DNA from 4 places in the Mesorhizobium sp. USDA 4775 genome. Region 3 is predicted to be linked to each of the others. Evidence: predicted binding sites of a transcription regulator. Region 3 holds the regulator's gene; each other region holds the start of a gene.

Region 1 (5,341 bases), 1.3 Mb from region 3:
GGATGTGAAGGCCAAGCTGAACTAGGCTGACAACATTTGGAAATCAGAAAGCCGCCGGGGCAACCTGGCGGCTTTTTTGTTTCAGCGCTGAGGTCAACGCTATCGATCTCCGAACGAGAGCGGAGATCGCCCACTCGGCCAGTTTGCTCAATCGAGCTCTGCGAAGCTCTCTTCTTCGGTCACTTCCGCCCCGCCCAGCCTGAACGGCGCGAACGACACGCGGTGCAGCCGTGCAACCGGGCCATGCGCCTCGATCGCCGTGCGGTGGCGGGCCGTGGCATAGCCCATATGGACCTCGAAGCCGTAGCGGTCGTGGTAGCTGCCGCAGCCGCACATCATGCGGTCGCGCATCACCTTGGCGACGATGGAGGCGGCGGCGATCGATTGCGAGCGCTGGTCGCCCTTGATCAAGGCGCGGCCGTCGCAGGGTAATCCAGGCGGCACGTCGCGTCCGTCGGCAAGCGCGAGCTTCGGTCGAACCGACAGCCCGACCAGAGCGCGGCGCATCGCCTCGAGGCTGGCCTTGAGGATATTGCTGCCGTCGATGCCCTCGGCGCTGATCGAGGCCATCGAGACCGCTTGCGCGGAGCCGAGGATGCGCAGGAACAGTGCTTCGCGCTGCAAATGGCTGAGCCGTTTGGAATCGTCGAGGCCTTCGGGGATGTTGGCAGGATCGAGCACCACAGCCGCGGCGACCACCGGCCCGGCCAGAGGACCGCGGCCAGCCTCGTCCATCCCCGCGACTGGCCAAAGCCCATCAGCCATCGCCTTCGTCTCGAAGGAGAAATCGGGTTTCTCGACGATTTCGAAGAGAAGCGGAGAATCGGAACGCGCGCGAGCCATGTTGCGGCGAGGTTCGCATCGGCTCCGATTCTCCGCAAGTCCCTCCGGGTCGGGTGGGGCGCCGGACCGGGAGGGCACCGTCTGCAGGCCGGGGCAGGCCGGACGGGATTTTGTGCGCCGTGGCAGCTCAAACCGCCGCGGCGAATTGCAGTCTCACAGCAGCATCAGCTGCTCCTGGTCCTTTCCGGCGGCGACGAACTGGTCGGTGCGCAGCGTGCGCCGTTCGGTGTTGAGGCCAAGCCGCTTGGCGGTGATTTCGAAGCGGCGGCCGATCTGCCAGGCGTAGGGTCCAGCGCCCTTCATGCGCTTGCCCCATTCCGAATCGTAATCCTTGCCGTCGCGCATCGAGCGGATCAGCGACATCACGTGGCGGTAACGGTCGGGATAGTGGCGCAGCAGCCAGTCCTTGAAGATCGGGCTGACCTCCAGCGGCAGACGCAGCACGACGTAACCTGCCTCGCGCGCACCGGCGGCGTACGCCGAATCGAGGATCCGCTCCATCTCCTGGTCGGTGAGGCCGGGGATGATCGGCGCCACCATGACCGAAGCCGGAATGCCGGCGTCAGAAAGCTGCCGGATCGCTTCGAGCCGCTTGGTCGGCGTCGACGCGCGGGGCTCCATCGTCCTGGCCAGTATGCGGTCCATTGTCGTCACCGACAGCGCCACCTTGGCCAGCCCGCGTTCGGCCATGCGCGACAATATGTCGATGTCGCGCGTCACCAGAGCGGATTTGGTGACGATGCCGACCGGATGGCCGCGCGCTTCCAGCACTTCCAGGATCTCGCGCATGATCCGGTACTGTTTCTCGATCGGCTGGTAGGGATCGGTGTTGGTGCCGATGGCGATGGTGCGCGGCTGGTAGCCGTCCTTCGACAGTTCCTTGTCAAGCAGCCGCGCCGCATCCGGCTTGGCGAACAGCTTGGATTCGAAATCCAGCCCCGGCGACAGGCCCATGAACGCATGCGTCGGCCGCGCGAAACAATAGACGCAGCCATGTTCACAGCCGCGATAGGGGTTGATCGACCGGTCGAAGGAGATGTCGGGCGATTCGTTGCGGGTGATGATGGTGCGCGGCTTCTCCACCTGCACCTCGGTCTTGAACGGCGGCAGTTCCTCCAGCGAACTCCAGCCATCGTCGAACACATGCCGGCTGACCGGTTCGAAGCGGCCGGACGGATTGATGCCCGCCGACCGTCCGCGGTTGCGGTCCGGACGGATGCGCATGCCACTCTGCTCGATCATCGCATTGGCCATTTCGGCTCGCCCTGCCCCGAAGGCTGCAATGTCGGCGCGCACGATCGGTTCCATCTTGGCCCGCTCCCAGGGACTGTCCATGTTGTTTCGAATCGCTCTGCTCATGAAATTATTCCTATTTTGCCGATGAGAACAAAGCAAGAACTTTTTATGCTGCGCCGCAAAAACTGGCGCTGTGCGCGGCTTTCCGCTATTCGGCTAAATATGCTCAGTGTTCTCATCGAAACCCGCAATGACGAGGAGGCTCTCGCCCGTACGCTCGGCTCGCTGATTGGCGGCGCGGTGGAGGGCGTGGTGCGCGACGTCATCGTCTGCGACACCGGCTCCACCGACCAGACGCATCATGTCGCCGAGCATGCTGGCTGCCACTACGTAGCAAGCGGCGGCATCGCCGCCGGGATAAGGCAGGCCAAGGGCGATTGGCTGCTGTTGCTGGAGCCGGGCGCGCGGCTGGTGGAGGGCTGGATCGACGCGGTCGTCGCCCACACGGCGAGGCAAACCATGGCGGCACGGTTTTCTCGCGCGCGCGGCAGCCGCGCGCCGTTCCTCGCCCGGGTCTTTTCGGGAAACCGCGCGCTCGCCGACGGGCTGGTGATCAGCAAGCGCCAGGCGGCGTCCCTGTCGAAAAACGCCGGCAGCGCCGAGGCGCTGGCGCGTGGCCTGGCGACGAAGAAGCTCGAAGCCGAGATCTGGGTGGCGCCGCCCAAGCAGCAGCCCCGGGCGCCGAAGTGATTTTTTGCACCTGCTCTGTTTATTGTGCATTGCACAAAATCTGACGCGAGGTTAGCCTTCCCCGAGGTGGGTGAATTGGGTTTGGGTCATGCGAGTGGTGGGCACCGATGCGGCATCGGTGTCACCCTCATGGAAGAGGACCCGATGACCCTTTCAACGCCTGACGAATCCGGAGCCGCCAGTCTCGAGGCGATTGCGCGCAACGGCAGCCTGCTGCGGCGCATTGCCGTGCGCATTCCGACCTATCTCACGGACCTGCGCGAAAACCCTGCCTGGTTGCCGATGTTCATGCTCGCGCGCACCATGCCTGGGCGCCGGATGCATTGGCTGGGCGCAAAGCGCGCGCGTCCTGCCGACAATGTCGGGGATACGATGTTTTCCGGTGTCGCGCGGGCGGCGGTGGTCGATGCGTTGCGTTCCGACGGCCTGTTTTCAGGCCTGGTCCTGCCGCCGGCGATCCATGAAGAGATCGCGGATTTCGCGGCGCGCACGCCTTGCTTCGGCAATTTCGACCGCCGCCTCGAATTCATGCCGGGCGACCATGCGCAGGCCAAAAAACGCCTCGGCCGCTCTCTGCTCAGCGGGCACTATTTCGAGCGCATCCTCGACTGCCCGGCCGCACTCGCCGTACAGCGCGATCCGCTGCTTCTCGACATTGCCGCGCACTATCTCGGCGCTCAGGCGAAACTGATCACGACGCGCGTCTGGTGGAGCTTTCCGACCGGCGAAGCCTCGGACGCCGACAAGAACCTTGCCTCGCTCGGCAAGTATCACTTCGACCTCGACGACTGGCGCATGCTGAAGTTCTTCTTCTACCTCAAGCCGGTCGACGCCGACACCGGGCCGCATGTCTATGTCAGGGGCAGCCACAGGCGCCGCGCCATCAAGCACCAGCTCACCCTGTTGGTCGGCCATCCCGCCCAGGAGGTGCTGGGCGTCTATGGCGAGCAAAGTCCGGTAACGCTGACCGGCGAAGCCGGCCTCGGCTTCGTCGAGGACCCTTTCGGCTTCCACATGGGCACCGTGCCGGCGCGCACGCCGCGGCTGATGATGGAAGTCGGCTTCGGCGTTTCACGCCCCTCGCGCCGGCGCTTTCATGGCGAGCCGGTGATCCGCTGAAGGCTGACTGTTGGAAGTGCAATTTCGCGTATTACTTTCCGCGCCGCAGATGCTCGTCCAGGCGCGGCATGATCTCGACGAAGTTGCAGGGCGTGTGGCGGTAGTCGAGCTGCGCCTTGAGGATGCCGTCCCAGGCATCCTTGCAGGCGCCGGGCGAGCCCGGCAGCACGAAGACGAAAGTGGCGTTGACGACGCCGCCGGTTGCCCGGCTCTGGATCGTCGACGTGCCGATCTTGTCGTAGGAAATGCGGTGGAACACTTCGGAAAAGCCATCCATGCGCTTTTCGAAGATCGGCTCCAGCGCCTCCGGCGTCACGTCGCGCCCGGTAAAGCCGGTGCCGCCGGTGGTGATGACGACATCGATGGCCTTGTCGCGCGACCACGCCAGCACCGTATGGCGGATTTTGTCGCGGTCGTCGGTGACGATATCGCGGGCGGCCAGTATGTGGCCGGCCTCGGTGATGCGGTTGGCCAGCGTCTGGCCGGATTTGTCGTCGGCAAGGCTGCGCGTGTCCGAAACCGTCAGCACCGCGATACGCACCGGAACGAACGAACGGCTCTCGTTGATCCCAGCCATTTCACTCAGCCTCCGATGACATGCTGCGCGTCGCCGCGACGAACCAGTCGGGCTGGCGGCTGCGGATTTCGGCCGCCGCGCGCTTGGCGACATTGCCGGTCTCGAACAGGCCGAAACAGGTCGCGCCTGATCCCGACATGCGTGAAAAGCCTGATCCGGCCTTATCAAGCCATGACAGCGCGCGGCCTATGGCGGGCTGCAGCGCAAGCGCAGCTGGCTCCAGATCATTGCGGGTAATCTCCAGCCAGTTGCGCAGGCTATGGAAATCGATGCTGCGCGGCAGCGGCGGCAGGGGCTCGTTGTCGCGGCGGGACAGGGCCGCGAAGACATCCGCCGTCGAGACCGGCGTGCCCGGATTGACCAGCACCAGTCCCAGCGCCGAAAAGTCCGGCACCATCGACAACTCGTCACCAATGCCGCGCGCCACCAGCGGCTTTGCCGCCAGACACATCGGCACGTCGGCGCCAAGCGAAAGGCCGATCCGCGCCAGGCCGGCGTCGTCCATATCCGGGGCCCATGCCTGCGCCAGTCCGCGCAACACGGCCGCCGCATCGCTCGACCCGCCGCCGACGCCGGAGGCAACCGGCAGGTTCTTTTCCAGCTTTATCGAGACGGGCGGAGTTCGCCCGGAGCCAACCTCTCGCCGCAAGGCATCGCGCGCCTTGAGCACAAGATTGCTGGCGTCGAGGGGAACCGCTGGCGCGTAGCGGCCGGACACGGCGAAATCGTCGCTATCGGCGAGCGCGATCTCGACCCTGTCGCCGAAGCGCGTGAACACCGCCAGGCTTTCGATCAGGTGATAGCCGTCAGCACGCC
Region 2 (5,341 bases), 2.9 Mb from region 3:
AGCGGGCGTCGAAATCGTCCGGGACGATCGCCGCCTTCAGGATGGCGACATGCGCGCCGGCTGCCTGCAGATGGGCATTGACGGCATCGCGCACCTTGTCGCCGGGCCATGGCTTGGCGAGGTCGACATGCGCCACCTGGGCGCTCGCATGCACGCCGGCATCGGTGCGGCCGGCGGCGCGCAGCCGCACCGCCTCGCCGCAGAATTTCTCGATCGCCTGCTCGATCGCCTGCTGCACCGAAGGCTGGTCGGCCTGGTGCTGCCAGCCGGCAAACAGGCCGCCGTCATATTCGATGTCGAGGCGAAAACGCGGCATTTGCGGCTAGAGCTCTCGCCTTGAGCAATTCCAGGAAAAGTGTGAAACGGTTTTCCGTCCGGAATTGCGTTAAAACAAAGAGGTAGAGCAGGTCACCGTTTCCATGAAACGGTGGACTGCTCTACGCGGCGAGAGCGGTGAAGGCGGAAGCGTAGACCAGCCTGCCGGCCTCCGGAGCGTCGCCCCAGGCCAGCGCCTGCAGCGCCTCGCCTTGGTACTCACTCTCGAATTTTTCGGCCCGCGCATGGCTGTAGCCGAAACGGCCGTAATAGGCGGGGTCGCCCAGCACCACGGCCAGCGTCTCGCCGGCATCCTTCAGGCGAATATGCGCCTCGCGGATCAGCGCGCCGCCAATGCCGCTGCCATGGAACGAAGGTTCCACCGCCAGCGGCGCCAGCGCCACGGCCGCGAAGCTCTTGCCGCCATTCTGGACGAACAGCCGGGAAAACAGGATGTGGCCTACCGCCTGGCCGTCTTCTTCCGCCACCAGTTCGACGACGGCGTCGCCGCCGGTGACCAGCGCGTCGACCAACCCGGCCTCCGCCTGCTGGCCGAATGCATGTTCCTCGACGAGGCGAATGGCCTCGCGATCCCGCGGCGTCGCCGCGCGTATCGACATCATGCTCATGAGAACTTCATTCCTTTTACGATCTTGGCTCCGCGCAGGAATTCCGACGCGGCGGCGGGCTTTCCGCCCGCACGTTGAACTTCGACCAGCCTGATCGCGCCTGCCCCGCAGGCGACCGTCAGCCGGTCATCGAGAATTCCTCCCGACTCGCCCGAACCTTCCGAAAGCGACAGGCCTTCGGATAGTGTCGAGCGAAGCAGTTTCAGCCGTTCCACGCGGCCGCCAATGTCAATTTCGGACCAGGCGCCGGGAAAGGGCGACAGGCCACGAAGATGGTTGTGGACCTCGGCCGCGGGCCGCGTCCAATCCACCCGCGTCTCGGATTTATCGATTTTTCTGGCGTAAGTCACCCCTTCCGCCGCTTGCGCGGTAAATGTCAGGATGTTCCCTTCCAGCCGCGCCAGCGCTTCCACCATCAGGGCAGCACCAACGCTCATCAACCGATCATGCAGATCGCCGGCTGTCATATCGGGGTCGATGGCGCATTTTTCAAGCAATCCCACCGGACCGGTGTCCAGACCCTCTTCCATGCGCATCACCATCATGCCGCTTTCCAGGTCACCCGCCATGATGGCGCGCTGGATGGGGGCGGCGCCGCGCCAGCGCGGCAAAAGCGATGCATGGCCGTTGATGCAGCCAAGGCGGGGCGCGTCGAGAATTGCCTTAGGCAGCAGCAAACCATAGGCCACGACCACGGCGATATCGGCCCGCAGGGCGCTGAAAGCGGCCTGCTCGGCCTCGCCCTTGAGGGAGGTCGGCGTCCGCACCGCGATGCCGAGCCGCTCGGCCTCGCGCTGCACCGGCGACGGCGTCAGCTCCAGCCCGCGCCGGCCGGCCGCGCGTGGCGGCTGTGTGTAGACGGCCGATACCTCATGTCCGGCCTCGGCGATCGCGCGCAACGTCGGCACCGAAAACTCCGGCGTGCCCATGAAGATGACGCGAAGGGGCATTTTTCCCCTATCCCACCAGCTTGCCCGGCGCCTTGTCCTTGGCGAGCTTCTTGAATTTCTTCACCACCATGTCGCGCTTCAGCTTCGAGATGTGGTCGATGAACAGCACGCCGTTGAGATGGTCGATCTCGTGCTGCAGGCAGGTCGCCATCAGCCCCTCGGCCTCCATCTCCTGCAGCTTGCCGTCGCGGTCGAGATATTTCACCCGCACCGAAGCCGGGCGTTCGACCTCGGCATAATAGTCCGGGATCGACAGGCAGCCTTCCTCGTAGACCGAGCGCGCCTCAGCGGTTTCCAGGATCTCCGGGTTGATGAAGACGTGCGGCGCCGGCGTTTCGTCTTCCTTGGCGAGGTCGATCACCAGCATGCGCAGCGGCTCGCCGATTTGGATTGCCGCCAGCCCGATACCGGGCGCGTCATACATGGTCGCCAGCATGTCGTCGGCCAATTTGCGCAAAGGCGCGTCGATGCGCTCCACCGGCTTGGAAACCTGGCGCAGGATGGGATCGGGAAGGATGATGAGCGGCTTGATCGGCATGGCGTCCCACGTAAGACGTCCAGCGAAAAGCGTCAACCGGTGGACCTGAGCCTCGTTCACGTTTTGATCTGTGCCGGCCCCACGAATCGGCTATGCTGTCCACATGAATGATCTGAGTACCATCCTTTCCGAGCCTGTCGCACGGCTTGGCGCGTCGACAATCACGCTGGGCCACGCCTTGGCCTTCGGCGCCTTGTTGTTTCTCGGCCTGTTCGTGGCGCTGGTCATCGCGCTGTGGCGGTCGGCCAAGGCGCGCGCCGTCGCTGCGGCGGAAGCCGCCGACCATGCCCGCGACGCCGAGGCGCGGATGGCCGGCATCTTGCAAAGCCAGGCCGAGATGCAGGGCCGCATGGGCGCCATTGCCGAAGTGTTCGGCGCGCGCCAGGCGGAGCTGACGCAGTCGATCGGCCAGCGCCTCGACGCCATGACCGGCCGCATCGGCCAGACCATGACCGAGCAGACCAAATCCACGCATGAGAGCCTGGCGAAACTGCAGGAGCGGCTGGCGATCATCGACACCGCGCAAGGCAACATCCAGTCGCTCGCCGGCCAGGTCGTGCAGCTGCAGGCCATCCTCTCCAACAAGCAGACGCGCGGTGCCTTCGGCCAGTCGCGCATGGAGGCGATCGTCGCCGACGGCCTGCCGCATGGCGCCTATGAATTCCAAGCGACGCTGTCGAATGGCAGCCGGCCCGATTGCCTGGTGAAGATGCCGAACGGCGCGCCGTCACTTGCCATCGACGCCAAATTTCCGCTTGAAGCCTGGAACGCCATCCGCGCCGCCGACGGTGCGGACCTGCAGAAGGTCGCGTCGCAGGCTTTCCGCCGCGACATCGAGATCCATGTCCGCGACATCTCGGAAAAATACCTGATCCAAGGCGAGACGCAGGACACCGCCTTCATGTTCGTGCCGTCGGAATCGGTCTTCGCCGAGATCCACGAGAATTTCGAGGCGATCGTCCACAAGGCGCACCGCGCCCGCGTTGTCATCGTCTCGCCGTCGCTGCTGATGCTGTCGATCCAGGTCATTCAGGCCATCCTCAAGGACGCCCGCATGCGCGAACAGGCGCATCTGATCCAGGGCGAGGTCATCCGGCTGATGGAGGATGTCGCGCGCGTCGACGAGCGTGTGCGCAAGCTGCAGGTGCATTTCGGCCAGTCGGCCAAGGACATCGACGACATCCTCGTCTCGACGTCGAAGGTGACCAAGCGCGGCCAGAAGATCGAGGCGCTGGAGTTCGGCGCGCAGGCCGATGGCGATGCCGGCCCGGAGACGCCGTCACGGGTGCCGGCGGCGAAACTCGAACCCGGCCCGCGCGTTGCCGATTCAAAAACCGGGCAGCTCAGGCTGCGGGTCGTCGAAGGCGACGACTGAACGGCTAATCTAGGCCACCGCCACGATGACATGTGCCTGAATTTTGGCGGCGACTGAGCCGCTACCATGCCTGGCCGCAATCGCGGATGCGGCGTAGTCCGTTGCAGCGTCCAGTTTCCCGGGATCCCTGGCCTCGATTTCGGTGCGAAGCACCGTTCCCTGGCAATAGGCAACGGCCGGAATGCGCGGTGAGGGCGCACGGCTCTGTTCGGCTCTCGTCTCGATCGCCACATCGGAGAAGCCGGCCTCCTCGAGGTCTCGGCGGATCAGCGCCGTATCGTGGTAGCCATGCGGCGTGCGGGCCAGAAAGCGCGGCGGATCGTTCGGAAAAAGCCTGGCCAGCGCATTGGTCACATCATCGGCAAAGACATTCTCCTCGATGCGGTCCCATACGTTGAACAGGAAATGTCCGCCGGGCTTCAGCACCCGCCTGGCCTCGCGGTAGGCGGATGGACGGCTGGGAAAGAACATCGCGCCGAACTGACAACAAACCAGATCGAAGGCCGCGTCTTCAAACGGCAGCGCCATGGCATCGGCCTGGCGCCATTGGATGCGACTGTCGGGAGCCTGTAGCGAAGCGGCGTAGTCGAGCATCGGCTGGTTCAGGTCGGTCACGACATAGCTTGCGTCAGGGGACAGTTTCGGCGCCAAGGCACGGGTGACGACCCCGGTGCCTGCGGCGACTTCCAGCACGGCTTTGGGCGAGAAGGACGCTGCCCGCCGTGCAAGGTCCGCGGCGAACGGCTCGAAAATCAACGGCACCATATAGCGGTCGTAGTTTTCCGGGATCGAGCCGGCAAACAGCTTGTCCGTTTCCAACATCGCTATTATCCGCCCGTCTGAGGTGAGCGAAGCTAGCACAGAATTGCCTGTCTTGGGCGGCTTTCGGCCGGGAGGCAGGTGCTACTGCTCCTCCACGATGCTCATGCCTTCGAATTCGGGAAGCCAGTGCAGGGCCGACCGGTGCCATTTCTGTTGTGTCGGCACCAGATCCTCGCGTTGCCGCGCGGTGCCCGTCCTGATTCCATAGATCTTCGGGCCGCCGCCAACCGACGTCGCGTAAAGATGCGCCCCGCAGTCGCCGCAAAAGGCCTGGGCGCGCTTGGCGCCGCTCGATCCGGTCTTGATATAGATTTTTGGCGTGCCTCTGGTGATCCGGTAGTGATCCTCGGGCGCGGGAACGGTGACGCGAAAGGCCGTGCCGGTCAATTGCTGGCAATCCGTGCAATGGCAGATCGAGGTCTTTGCTGGGTCGACCTCCGCCTCGTAGGTGATGGCGCCGCAATGGCACCCGCCGTCGATCTTCATGGTCTATCCTCCGAAATCCGTCGCCTGATCTTAGCAAGGCAATGCGACGGGGCAACGGTGCAACGCTGGTCCAGGACTAGTTGGACGCGGCTTCGATCAGCTTGCGCCGCTGCTCCCAGGTGCCCGTGGTCTGCGGCTTGACGAACAGCCGCGTGATCTCCGGCATCTCCTTCTTCAGCCGTGCCTCGATGCGCTCGACACAGGCTTCGATCTCCGGCGCCGACAG
Region 3 (5,341 bases):
TATGCCGGCGACACTTCCGCCGCCTGCTTCAGGCCGGATTGTGCGTGTCCGGCGGCGACTCGCCCGGGTTTCCTGGCCTCGCCTACGCCATAGCGCGGCGACAGCAGCGGAGCTCGAGCTTGACCGGGGCATCGCCTTCCTGCTGGTGCCGGTTTGTCTGGCCGCTGGAGCGATCGGCTATTATTCGCTCGCGACGGAGCCTGATTTTGCAAAGCCTGTCGCGGTCGTCGTGCTGATGGCGGTCTGTGCGCTTGTTTCGCGCTCCTGGCCCAAAACCCATCTGGGCTTCACGGCGGCATTGTTGTGCGCGCTTGGCCTGCTTGTCGCCAAGGTCGAGACATGGCGGGCGGGCACCCAGATGCTGGGTTCGGAAATCTCGACGCAAGTCACCGGCCGTGTCGTTTCGCTCGACCGGATGGAGACCGGCCGCATCCGGCTGACCATCGACGTGACGTCGACCGCCCGGCCGAAACTGCGCTATGCGCCGGAAAGGGTCAGGCTTTCGGCGCGAGATATCCCGGCGGAAATGACCGCCGGCTCCCTGGTCACCGGCTATGCTAAACTGTTGCCGCCGACCGGTCCGGTGCGGCCGGACAGTTACGATTTCTCCTTCGACAGCTATTTTGCCGGCATTGGCGGCAGCGGATTCTTTCTCGGCAACCCAAAGCTTGTCTCAGCCACGGACGACGAGGTGCCGCTCACGGCCCGCCTTTTCTCGGGGATAGAAAATGCCCGTGAAGCCATTGCCGACCACATCAGGGCCACGGTTGGCGGTGCCGAGGGTGAGATCGCGGCGGCGCTGATCGTCGGCGTGCGGGCCGGCATTCCCGATGAAATCAACGAGGCGATGCGACGCACCGGCATCTATCACATCATCTCCATTTCCGGACTGCATATGGCGCTCGTCGCCGGTACCATCATGGGGCTGCTGCGCGGCGCCTTCGCGCTGTTTCCGGACTTTTCCGCGCGTCGGCCGGTGAAGAAATATGCGGCCGCCGCGGCCCTTTTCTCGATCGCCGCCTATCTCGTCATTTCCGGCGTCGTCGTCGCGGCCGAACGCAGCTTCATCATGCTGGCGGTGATGCTGATTGCCGTGCTGTTCGATCGCGCGGCGCTGACCATGCGCAATCTTGCGATCTCGGCGATCGCCGTCATTGTGGTGTCGCCGCATGAGGTAGTCGGCCCAAGCTTCCAGATGTCGTTCGCCGCGACCGCGGCGCTGGTCGGCGCTTATGCCGGCTGGGCGGATCACCATGCGGGAAAGGCAAGACCGCCACCGCCAAAGCGATCCCTGCCGGGTTTTCTCACGCGAAAATTCCTGCTGGCGACGGGTGGGTTGGCGATGACATCCATCATCGCCGGCTGCGCCACGGCGCTGTTTGCCATCTGGCATTTCCAGCGTGTGTCGCCGCTCAGCCTGTTCGCCAATCTGGCCGTCATGCCGATCGTGTCACTGATTGTCATGCCTTTCGCTGTTCTCAGTTCGCTTGCGATGCCCTTTGGTGCCGACAGTCCCTTCCTTTACGTGATGGGCAAGGGCCTGACCGCAATGATCGCCATATCGGCGTGGATATCGGAGCGCTCCCCGGTCGATGCGGTCGGGGCTGATTTCGCAGCAATCCGTGCTGCTGGTGACCGTCGCCCTGGTCATCGCGACGATGGCGACGACCTGGCTGCGGCTCGCGGCAGTGCCATTCGCGCTTGCCGGCCTGCTGACAGTATCGGATACGCGCGCCCCGGATGTGCTGATTTCCGAAGATGCGCGTTTGGTGGCGCTGCCGATCGGCGGTGGAGAACTCGCGGTCAGCCGGGCTCGCCCGAACGAGTTCACCGTCGACAATTGGAAACGCGCGCTGGTGTCCGAAACCATCGTCGTGCCGGAGATGTTCGACAAGGCGGACTGGCAATTCGACATTGCCGATGCCGCCAATCTGCCGCCGGGAGCGCCGTTTTATTGCACGGATGGCGTCTGTCTTGCCCGGCACCCGTCAGGGGCGATCATCGCGCATGTCGAAGACCGCAAGGACACCTGGAAGGCTTGCGGTTTCGCCGATTTGATCGTCGTCAATGACGCGACAGGCTATGATTCCTGCCACAATCCGCTGGTTCTTGTCGTCACCAAACGGCAACTTGCCCGCAAGGGCAGTGCCGCCGTCTTCTTCGACCGCCAATCGGCGACAGGTCCGCCAATCATCAGCTTCGCGGTGGACGGGCCATATCGGCCCTGGCACGAGCAGCGAAAATTTTCGCGCGAGGCGAGGGGGCTGCCGCCCTATCAAAAACCCGAAAAGCCGGCCGTTCCTGCTCAGTAGCGCCGGATCAACCCGACAAGCTTGCCTTGCACCTTGACCCTGTCTGGCCCGAAAATGCGCGTCTCGTAGGCCGGGTTGGCGGCTTCAAGGGCGATCGAGGCGCCCTTGCGGCGGAACCGTTTCAGGGTTGCTTCCTCCTCGTCGACCAACGCCACGACGATCTCGCCCGGGCTCGCCGTGTCGGCGTTGCGGATGATGACCGTGTCGCCGTCGAAGATGCCGGCGTCGATCATCGAGTCGCCCTTGACCTCAAGTGCATAATGCTCGCCACCCATGATCATGTCCGGCGGTACCGAGATCGAATGTGTCTGATGCTGGATGGCATCGATCGGCACACCAGCGGCGATGCGACCCATCACCGGGATCGACACGGCGGAAACCGCATCGTCATTATTGCCGGCCGCGGGCAAGCGCGATGCCGCCGGCTTGATCTGGCGGCCAAGACCACCCTGGCCGAGGCTGCCCTGGATGACGCTTGGCGAGAATTTCTTTGCCGCGTTGAGGCCGGGTGCGATCGAATCCGGCAGCCGCAGCACTTCCAGCGCCCGCGCCCGGTTGGGCAGCCGGCGAATGAAGCCGCGTTCCTCCAGTGCCGTGATCAGGCGATGAATGCCTGACTTGGAGGCAAGATCGAGCGCCTCCTTCATCTCGTCGAAGGAAGGCGGAATGCCGCTTTCCTTGAGCCGTTCATGAATGAACATCAGCAGTTCATGTTGCTTGCGTGTCAGCATGGCGGCCCCCAAGGCATTGAACGACGGGTGTGAATCAGAATCGAAAAACAAACCCAGAACAAACACTATCTGTTCCAGTTGTGTTCCGCAACTGTTTAAAGTTTAATGAATTTGTTAACGCGTCTGAAATTATTTGGCCCCGGCAGCGGGCCGCGCTCGACCGCTTCCGCTCCCCGCAGGTTCATTGAAATCATTTTGGTTAATGGCCTGTGGCCTACCCCTGGATGCGGTTTGGCATCAGGCGTTTGAGAGGCGTCCACAGAGCGGATTTGTACGGTGTATCGATCCATTTCCGGCGGAACGAAACGAAATCAAAATGCCAACGGTCGCGGGTTCAGGCCGGCCACGGCCGCGTGGATCTGGACGCCGCGGCGACGTCATCCGGAAACCGCTTTCAGGCTGCCGGCGCGCGCGGTGTAGGTGTTGGCGCCGTTGTCTTCGCTGTGGACATAGACATGCAGCGTGTAGCCGATATGCGCCGTCATCAGCGCCTTTGCCCGCTCGACGTCGCGATCGAGCGCCGCTTCCATGATTGCGGTGTGATGCTCGATGGCGATCGCTTCGCGCAGCGCGTCCATAGCCTCGCCATAGCCGTCCTTGAGGCCGGCCGCCGCCCGCAATGTCGGCGCCAGGCCGAGAAACCGATGATGCCGACACAGCTGATCGGCGATCGTCGAGCGAAAGCGCAACAGCCAGTTCGACGTCGCCGCGCTCAGCAACGCCGCATGGAAGGCCTCGTGGCTCTCGTCCCATTTGTCGACGGCCGCATCGGAAGGGTCTTCGACCGCGGTCTTGCAGCGGGAGAGCCGGTAATGAGCGGTGACGACCGCGTCCTCCCATTCCCTGCCGCCGTTCGCGATCGATTCCAGGAACAGCGGCATTTCGACAACCATCCTTGCGCGCGCCAGGTCCTCGAGCTCGGCGCGCGACACGGGAGCGACGGCAAAGCCGCGATTGCTGATGGCGGTGACCAGGCGCTCGGCTTCAAGTCGGGACAAGGCTTCACGCAGCGGCGTCCAGCCGACGCCGTATGTGCCGCGCAGCGCGCTCAGCTTGAGCGGCGCGCCCGGCATGAGGCGGGTGGTCAGGATATCGCGCCGCAGCAGCTGATAGGCCGCCTCGGTCTTCGTGGAATTGTTCTGATCCTGCATCGCCATCCGTCCGTCATCGGCTTGCGAAAATTATATATGAAGCGGAGGTATGGCAAGAATTATATATAATGTTTGACACACGGCGGGCGACTGACCATGATCGCCGCAGTTGCCGTCCTGTGGGCGGCGCTGATCAAATCTGGGAGGAAATGATGTTGAAGTCGAAGTCCGCTTGGCTGTCGGGATTGGCCCTGGCAGGCGCATTAATGGTCAGCGCAGGCAGCGCCGCGGCCGATCAGATACGCATCGGCATCGCCAATTTCGGCGAGCATCCGCAGCTCAACGCCGCCATAGCGGGCTTCAAGAAGGCATTGACGGACAAAGGCTTTGTCGAGGGCAAGGACGTCGTCTACACCGAAAGCCATACCAATTTCGATGCATCTCTGGTGCCGCAGATGATCGCCAAGCTGCAGGCGGAGCAGCCCAAGCTGATCTACACCATCACCACGCCGGTCTCGCAGATCGCCAAGAAGGCGCTCGCCGGTTCCGGGATTCCGATCGTCTTTGCCGCGGTCACCGATCCGGTGGCGGCCAAGCTGGTGCCGTCGTGGGACGCCGGAGACGAAGGCATGACCGGCGCCAGCGATCTGCAGGATGTCGCCGCGGTGATGGCCTTCACCAAGAAACTGCTGCCGAACGCCAAGCGTTTTGGCGTGCCTTACAATCCAGGCGAGGCCAATGACGTTGCCCTGATCGAAAAGATCAAGGCGGCGGCACCCGCCGCCGGCTTTGAGGTCGTCGAAGTCGGTGTCGACAACGTCAATGACATTCAGCAGCGCATCGCTTCGCTCGCCGGCAAGGTCGACGTGATCTACGGTCCGGCCTCGAACCTGATCCAGCCGGCGATCGCCGCTGTCTCCGCGGCCGCCCGCCAGGCCGGTATCCCGGTCGTCAACTCTGATGACAGCGCGGTCCGCAACGGCACCGTGCCGGCGAGCTTCGCGGTCAATTACACGCAGGTCGGCATGAACGCCGGCAACATCGCCGCCGAAATCCTCAAGGGCAAGGATCCCAAGACGATCGCGCCGTCGCGCCCGGCCTACAAGGATCACATGGCAACGATTTCCCGCAAGGCGATGGCCGCGTTCGGCATCGAGATACCGGCTTCGATGGCCGATTGCGGCTGCATCGTCGACTGATATCGGGC
Region 4 (5,341 bases), 100 kb from region 3:
ATCGGAGACGAAAAATGAGTGGTCTTGCCAGTCTGGTGCCGATGGTGATCGAGCAATCGAGCCGCGGTGAACGCGCCTTCGACATTTTCTCGCGGCTGCTGCGCGAGCGCATCATCTTCATCAATGGCGAGATCAACGACGATGTCTCGGCGCTGGTTTGCGCGCAGCTTTTGTCATTGGAGTCAGATAATCCCGACAAGGAGATATCGCTCTACATCAACTCGCCGGGCGGCGTGGTGACCAGCGGTTTCGCCATCTACGACACGATGCAGTACGTCAGTTGCCCGGTATCGACCGTGTGCATGGGGTTCGCCGCCTCGATGGGCTCGTTCCTGCTGATGGCGGGCACGCCGGGGCGCCGCATCGCGCTGCCGAACGCCACCGTTCTGCTGCATCAGCCGTTGGGTGGCTTCCAGGGCCAAGCTTCCGACATCCAGCGCCATGCCGAGCGGATCGGCAAGACCAAACAGCGCATGGCCGAACTCTACGCGCAGCATTGCGGCCGCAGCTATGAGGAGGTCGAACGCACGCTCGACCGCGACCATTTCATGACCGCTCGCGAGGCCCAGGCATGGGGCATTGTCGACCATGTCTTCGACACCCGCAAAAAGGCGGCATGAGGCTGATTTTGGTCATCAATTAAATGCAGATGCACTAAATGCAGAAAATAGTTTTTATCACCTATCAATGAATTCGGCGCTATTGAATCCGTTGAATTATCAACAGGGGCATAAATGCCAAAGCCTAACGATCCAAACAAACGAGCATTACGCGCTATATTAGCTATAGCAGGAATATGCATGGCATTTTTCTTGCTAGTTAATGTTCCCGGAGGGTATGGATGTCTGGCGCGTGGCGGCGACGTGCGAATCGAAGGTATATCCATTCGCTGCTACATGGATTTTAGCAACTGGCAACCAGGCCAGCCAGCACGCCCTGTGTCAGACTAATATAGAAATTTGAAGACTTGAAGCCTGATCATCACATTGAAGGCTGACGGCGTCGCATCCATTTCGCCGCCGCTGGTCTGGTTTCGCAATGAGCGCCGCACTATAGTCATGCCATGCGCTACCGCCTGAACAGACTCATGACAGCCATTGCGATCACCGCCGCGACGTCCGGCGGGGCTTTTGCCGCGGACAATACCTCCCAGGCACAGAAAGGCGCCCTGCCCGGCGTGAACGGTGATTATCGCATCGCCAAGCCGGCTCCCCAGCCGGAACCCGACGATGCGTTCCCCAGCAACGGCAACGGCACGTTCAAGATCGGCGATACCGATGTCAGGATTTCCGGCACCATCACGGTCGATATGGCCACGGGCGGGTTTAAGCCCCCAAGGTGAGCAGCCCCTCCGCTGGGCCAGTTCAGCCATTTCCTCAAACGAACAGCCCCGCCGTGCCTTAGGCAAACGGACGGGGCTTTTCTGGATCTCAAATCCATATTTTGCCGGAGTGTACTGCCGGCGTTTGATTTCGGATGCTACGCGGCGTCAGCCGACGATCCGACTAGCAGTCTCTGATTTTTGGGGAATACGGCAAGTCACGGTTTGTCGGGTGGCGCAAACGCTAAACCCTGGCACTTATGCCTGCCGCGGCTCCAACGAGGCGTGGAGCCCTTGGGGACTATCCGGTGGCGTCATGCTCCGCTCCTGTGTCCGTTGCGACATTGTCGTAGCGAAGCGCAAATCGCAAATACCTGCGGCGTCTCGCAGGCCGCCTTGGGGCGGCGAGGCCATCGAAAGACGGCCGGCTTCGCTGACCTCAGGAGACTGCTCCCCTGAGCCGGCCACGTCAACCTTCAATAGCCGGTTACGGAAAATTGTGATCGCCGGGAGGTTACGTACAGGTCAGGTTTCTGCACAGCTTTGTCAGGAGCGTGTTCGGCCTTTGTTCTTTCTGCTTGCCCCTTCGCGTGAAAGGCGGTTAAACGACTTCTGTCGGGAATTGTGGCGTCTCTCGACGTGGCGGCAAAAACACCTACATAGGGGATGGCCGGGACAATCCCGCCAATCCCACGAATTCCAGATCTGAGGCGGCGACCGGCGATGGCCGACCATAAATTCCTTTCCATTCGCGGGGCGCGCGAACACAATCTGAAGAATGTCGATCTCGACCTGCCGCGTGACAGCCTGATCGTCATGACCGGCCTGTCGGGCTCCGGCAAGTCGTCGCTGGCCTTCGACACCATCTACGCCGAAGGCCAGCGCCGCTATGTCGAGAGCCTGTCGGCCTATGCCCGGCAATTCCTCGAAATGATGCAGAAGCCCGACGTAGACCAGATCGACGGCCTGTCGCCTGCCATCTCGATCGAGCAGAAGACCACGTCGAAGAACCCGCGCTCGACGGTCGGCACCGTCACCGAGATCTACGATTATATGCGCCTGCTGTTCGCGCGTGTCGGGGTGCCCTATTCGCCGGCCACCGGCCTGCCGATCGAGAGCCAGACGGTCAGCCAGATGGTTGACCGCGTGCTGGCGCTGGAGGAAGGCACGCGCCTGTTCCTGCTGGCGCCGATCGTGCGCGGCCGCAAGGGCGAGTATCGCAAGGAACTGCTGGAGTTGCAGAAGAAGGGTTTTCAGCGCGTCAAGGTCGACGGCGTCTTCTATGAGATCGCGGATGTTCCGGCGCTCGATAAAAAATACAAGCACGACATCGACGTCGTCGTCGACCGCATCGTCGTGCGCGGCGATCTGGCCACGCGCCTTGCCGATTCCATCGAGACGGCGCTGAAGCTCGCCGAGGGGTTGGCGGTGGCCGAGTTCGCCGATAAACCGCTCGATTCCAGCCAGACCGGCGAGGATTCGGTCAACAAGTCGAAGAACGAGACGCATGAGCGCATCCTGTTCTCGGAAAAATTCGCCTGTCCGGTGTCCGGCTTCACCATTCCCGAGATCGAGCCGCGGCTGTTCTCGTTCAACAACCCGTTCGGCGCCTGCCCGACCTGCGACGGTCTCGGCAGCCAGCGCGCCATCGACCCCAACCTCGTCGTGCCCGACGAGAACGTGTCGCTGCGCGACGGCGCCGTCAGCCCATGGGCGAAGTCGACCTCGCCCTATTACGTGCAGACGCTCGAAGCCTTGGGCAAGGCCTACAACTTCAAGCTCGGCGACAAGTTCAAGGATTTGAGCGCCGAGGCCCAGGACGCGATCCTGCGCGGCACCGGCGAGCGCGAAGTCACCTTCCAGTATGATGACGGCCTGCGCTCCTACAAGACGACCAAGACCTTCGAAGGCGTTATCCCCAATCTCGAACGGCGCTGGAAGGAAACCGAATCCGCCTGGATGCGCGAGGAGATCGAGCGCTTCATGTCGGCGACGCCCTGCCCCGTCTGCAAAGGCTATCGGCTGAAGCCGGAAGCGCTGGCGGTGAAGATCGGCGGCAAGCACATCGGCGAAGTCACGGAACAGTCGATCCGCAATGCCGACAAATGGTTCACCGATCTGCCTGCGCAGCTCAACGATAAGCAGAACGAGATCGCGGTGCGCGTGCTTAAGGAAATCCGCGAGCGCCTGCGCTTTCTCAACGATGTCGGGCTCGACTATCTGACATTGTCGCGCAATTCGGGCACGCTGTCGGGCGGCGAGAGCCAGCGCATCCGCCTGGCGTCGCAGATCGGCTCGGGCCTGACCGGCGTGCTTTACGTGCTGGACGAGCCGTCGATCGGCCTGCATCAGCGCGACAACACGCGCCTCCTCGATACGCTCAAGCACCTTCGCGACATCGGCAACACCGTCATCGTCGTCGAACATGACGAGGATGCCATCCTGCATGCCGACTATGTCGTCGACATGGGGCCGGCCGCCGGCATCCATGGCGGCGAGATCATCGCCCAGGGCACGCCGCAGCAGGTGATGGCCAACCCCAATTCGATCACCGGCAAATATCTGTCGGGCGCGCTTGAAGTGGCCACCCCCGGGGTCCGGCGTGAGGCGAAAAAGAACCGGCGCCTGAAAATCGTCGGCGCGCGCGGCAACAATCTGAAGAATGTCACCGCCGAGATCCCGCTCGGCACCTTCACCGCTGTCACCGGCGTGTCGGGCGGCGGCAAGTCGACCTTCCTGATCGAGACGCTGTTCAAGGCGGCCTCGCGCCGCATCATGGGGTCGCGCGAACATCCGGCCGAGCATGACCGCATCGAGGGTCTGGAATTCCTCGACAAGGTCATCGACATCGACCAGTCGCCGATCGGCCGCACGCCGCGTTCGAACCCCGCCACCTATACCGGCGCCTTCACGCCGATCCGCGACTGGTTCGCCGGCCTGCCCGAAGCCAAGGCGCGCGGCTACCAGCCGGGACGCTTCTCGTTCAACGTCAAGGGTGGCCGCTGCGAGGCCTGCCAGGGCGACGGCGTCATCAAGATCGAGATGCACTTTTTGCCCGACGTCTACGTCACCTGCGACGTCTGCCACGGCAAGCGCTACAACAGGGAGACGCTCGACGTCCTGTTCAAGGGCAAGTCGATCGCCGACGTGCTCGACATGACCGTCGAGGAAGGCGTCGATTTCTTCGCCGCCGTGCCGGGCGTGCGCGACAAGCTCGACACGCTGAAGCAGGTCGGCCTCGGCTACATCCATATCGGCCAGCAGGCGACGACGCTGTCCGGCGGCGAAGCCCAGCGCATCAAACTCGCCAAGGAACTGTCGCGCAAGGCGACCGGCAAGACGCTCTACATCCTCGATGAGCCGACCACCGGCCTGCATTTCCACGACGTCGCCAAACTCCTGGAAGTGCTGCACGAACTGGTCGACCAGGGCAACACGGTGGTGGTCATCGAGCACAATCTCGAAGTGATCAAAACCGCAGACTGGGTGCTCGACCTTGGCCCCGAAGGCGGCGACGGCGGCGGCGAGCTGGTTGCCCAGGGCACACCGGAAGCGATCGTGCGCGAGAAGCGCAGCTACACCGGCCAGTTCCTCAAGGAGCTGCTGGAGCGGCGCCCCGGAGGCAAGCGCGAAGCGGCGGAGTGATGGCTGGGGATGGTCTCATCACGGTTCAGAGCCGCTTTGGCGTGACCGAAACCATCGACCGCCTTGCTGAGGTGGTCAAGCGTGCCGGCCTGGTCGTCTTCGCGCGCATCGATCATGCCGCCGGCGCACGTGATGTCGGCGCTGCGTTGCGGCCAACCGAACTGCTGATCTTCGGCAACCCCAGAGGTGGCACCCCTCTCATGCAGGACAGTCAGCTTGCCGGCATCGATCTGCCCGTCAAGGCGCTGGGCTGGGAAGATGAACAAGGCAATGCCTGGCTGTCCTACAACGATCCGCACTGGATCGCCGGTCGCCACGGCCTGGGCGATGTCAGCCGCGCTGCAGTCGCGGCGATTGCCACAGGCATGGAGAAGG

Evidence for each region. The regulator LexA, encoded in region 3, represses DNA repair genes until DNA is damaged. The targets are predictions, from matches to a motif close to TGTTCNNNNTGTGTTCNG.
Region 1: a site for LexA is predicted at 2,226-2,243, ahead of ACVILI_RS13055 (PA0069 family radical SAM protein). Genes of this name have one in related genera too.
Region 2: a site for LexA is predicted at 2,486-2,503, ahead of ACVILI_RS05575 (DNA recombination protein RmuC). Genes of this name have one in related genera too.
Region 4: a site for LexA is predicted at 1,877-1,894, ahead of uvrA (excinuclease ABC subunit UvrA). Genes of this name have one in related genera too.

What each region holds. Positions count from the first base shown of each region.
Region 1 is NZ_JBSSFM010000001.1:2,733,725-2,739,065, forward strand. It holds gene ACVILI_RS13045 (F0F1 ATP synthase subunit B) at 1-25, shown strand, start outside; gene ACVILI_RS13050 (ribonuclease HII) at 148-843, opposite strand; gene ACVILI_RS13055 (PA0069 family radical SAM protein) at 997-2,151, opposite strand; gene ACVILI_RS13060 (glycosyltransferase) at 2,302-2,829, shown strand; gene ACVILI_RS13065 (hypothetical protein) at 2,974-3,948, shown strand; gene moaB (molybdenum cofactor biosynthesis protein B) at 3,980-4,525, opposite strand; gene ACVILI_RS13075 (4-(cytidine 5'-diphospho)-2-C-methyl-D-erythritol kinase) at 4,527-5,341, opposite strand, start outside.
Region 2 is NZ_JBSSFM010000001.1:1,096,462-1,101,802, forward strand. It holds gene truA (tRNA pseudouridine(38-40) synthase TruA) at 1-316, opposite strand, end outside; gene ACVILI_RS05560 (GNAT family N-acetyltransferase) at 438-944, opposite strand; gene fmt (methionyl-tRNA formyltransferase) at 941-1,894, opposite strand; gene def (peptide deformylase) at 1,902-2,432, opposite strand; gene ACVILI_RS05575 (DNA recombination protein RmuC) at 2,536-3,807, shown strand; gene ACVILI_RS05580 (class I SAM-dependent methyltransferase) at 3,817-4,629, opposite strand; gene ACVILI_RS05585 (GFA family protein) at 4,711-5,115, opposite strand; gene ACVILI_RS05590 (cation diffusion facilitator family transporter) at 5,192-5,341, opposite strand, start outside.
Region 3 is NZ_JBSSFM010000001.1:4,026,511-4,031,851, reverse strand. It holds partial or broken gene ACVILI_RS19765 (ComEC/Rec2 family competence protein) at 1-2,312, shown strand, start outside; gene lexA (transcriptional repressor LexA) at 2,306-3,043, opposite strand; gene ACVILI_RS19755 (GntR family transcriptional regulator) at 3,421-4,194, opposite strand; gene ACVILI_RS19750 (ABC transporter substrate-binding protein) at 4,347-5,333, shown strand.
Region 4 is NZ_JBSSFM010000001.1:4,127,732-4,133,072, forward strand. It holds gene ACVILI_RS20270 (ATP-dependent Clp protease proteolytic subunit) at 15-620, shown strand; gene ACVILI_RS20275 (hypothetical protein) at 1,088-1,342, shown strand; gene uvrA (excinuclease ABC subunit UvrA) at 2,045-4,966, shown strand; gene ACVILI_RS20285 (DUF302 domain-containing protein) at 4,966-5,341, shown strand, end outside.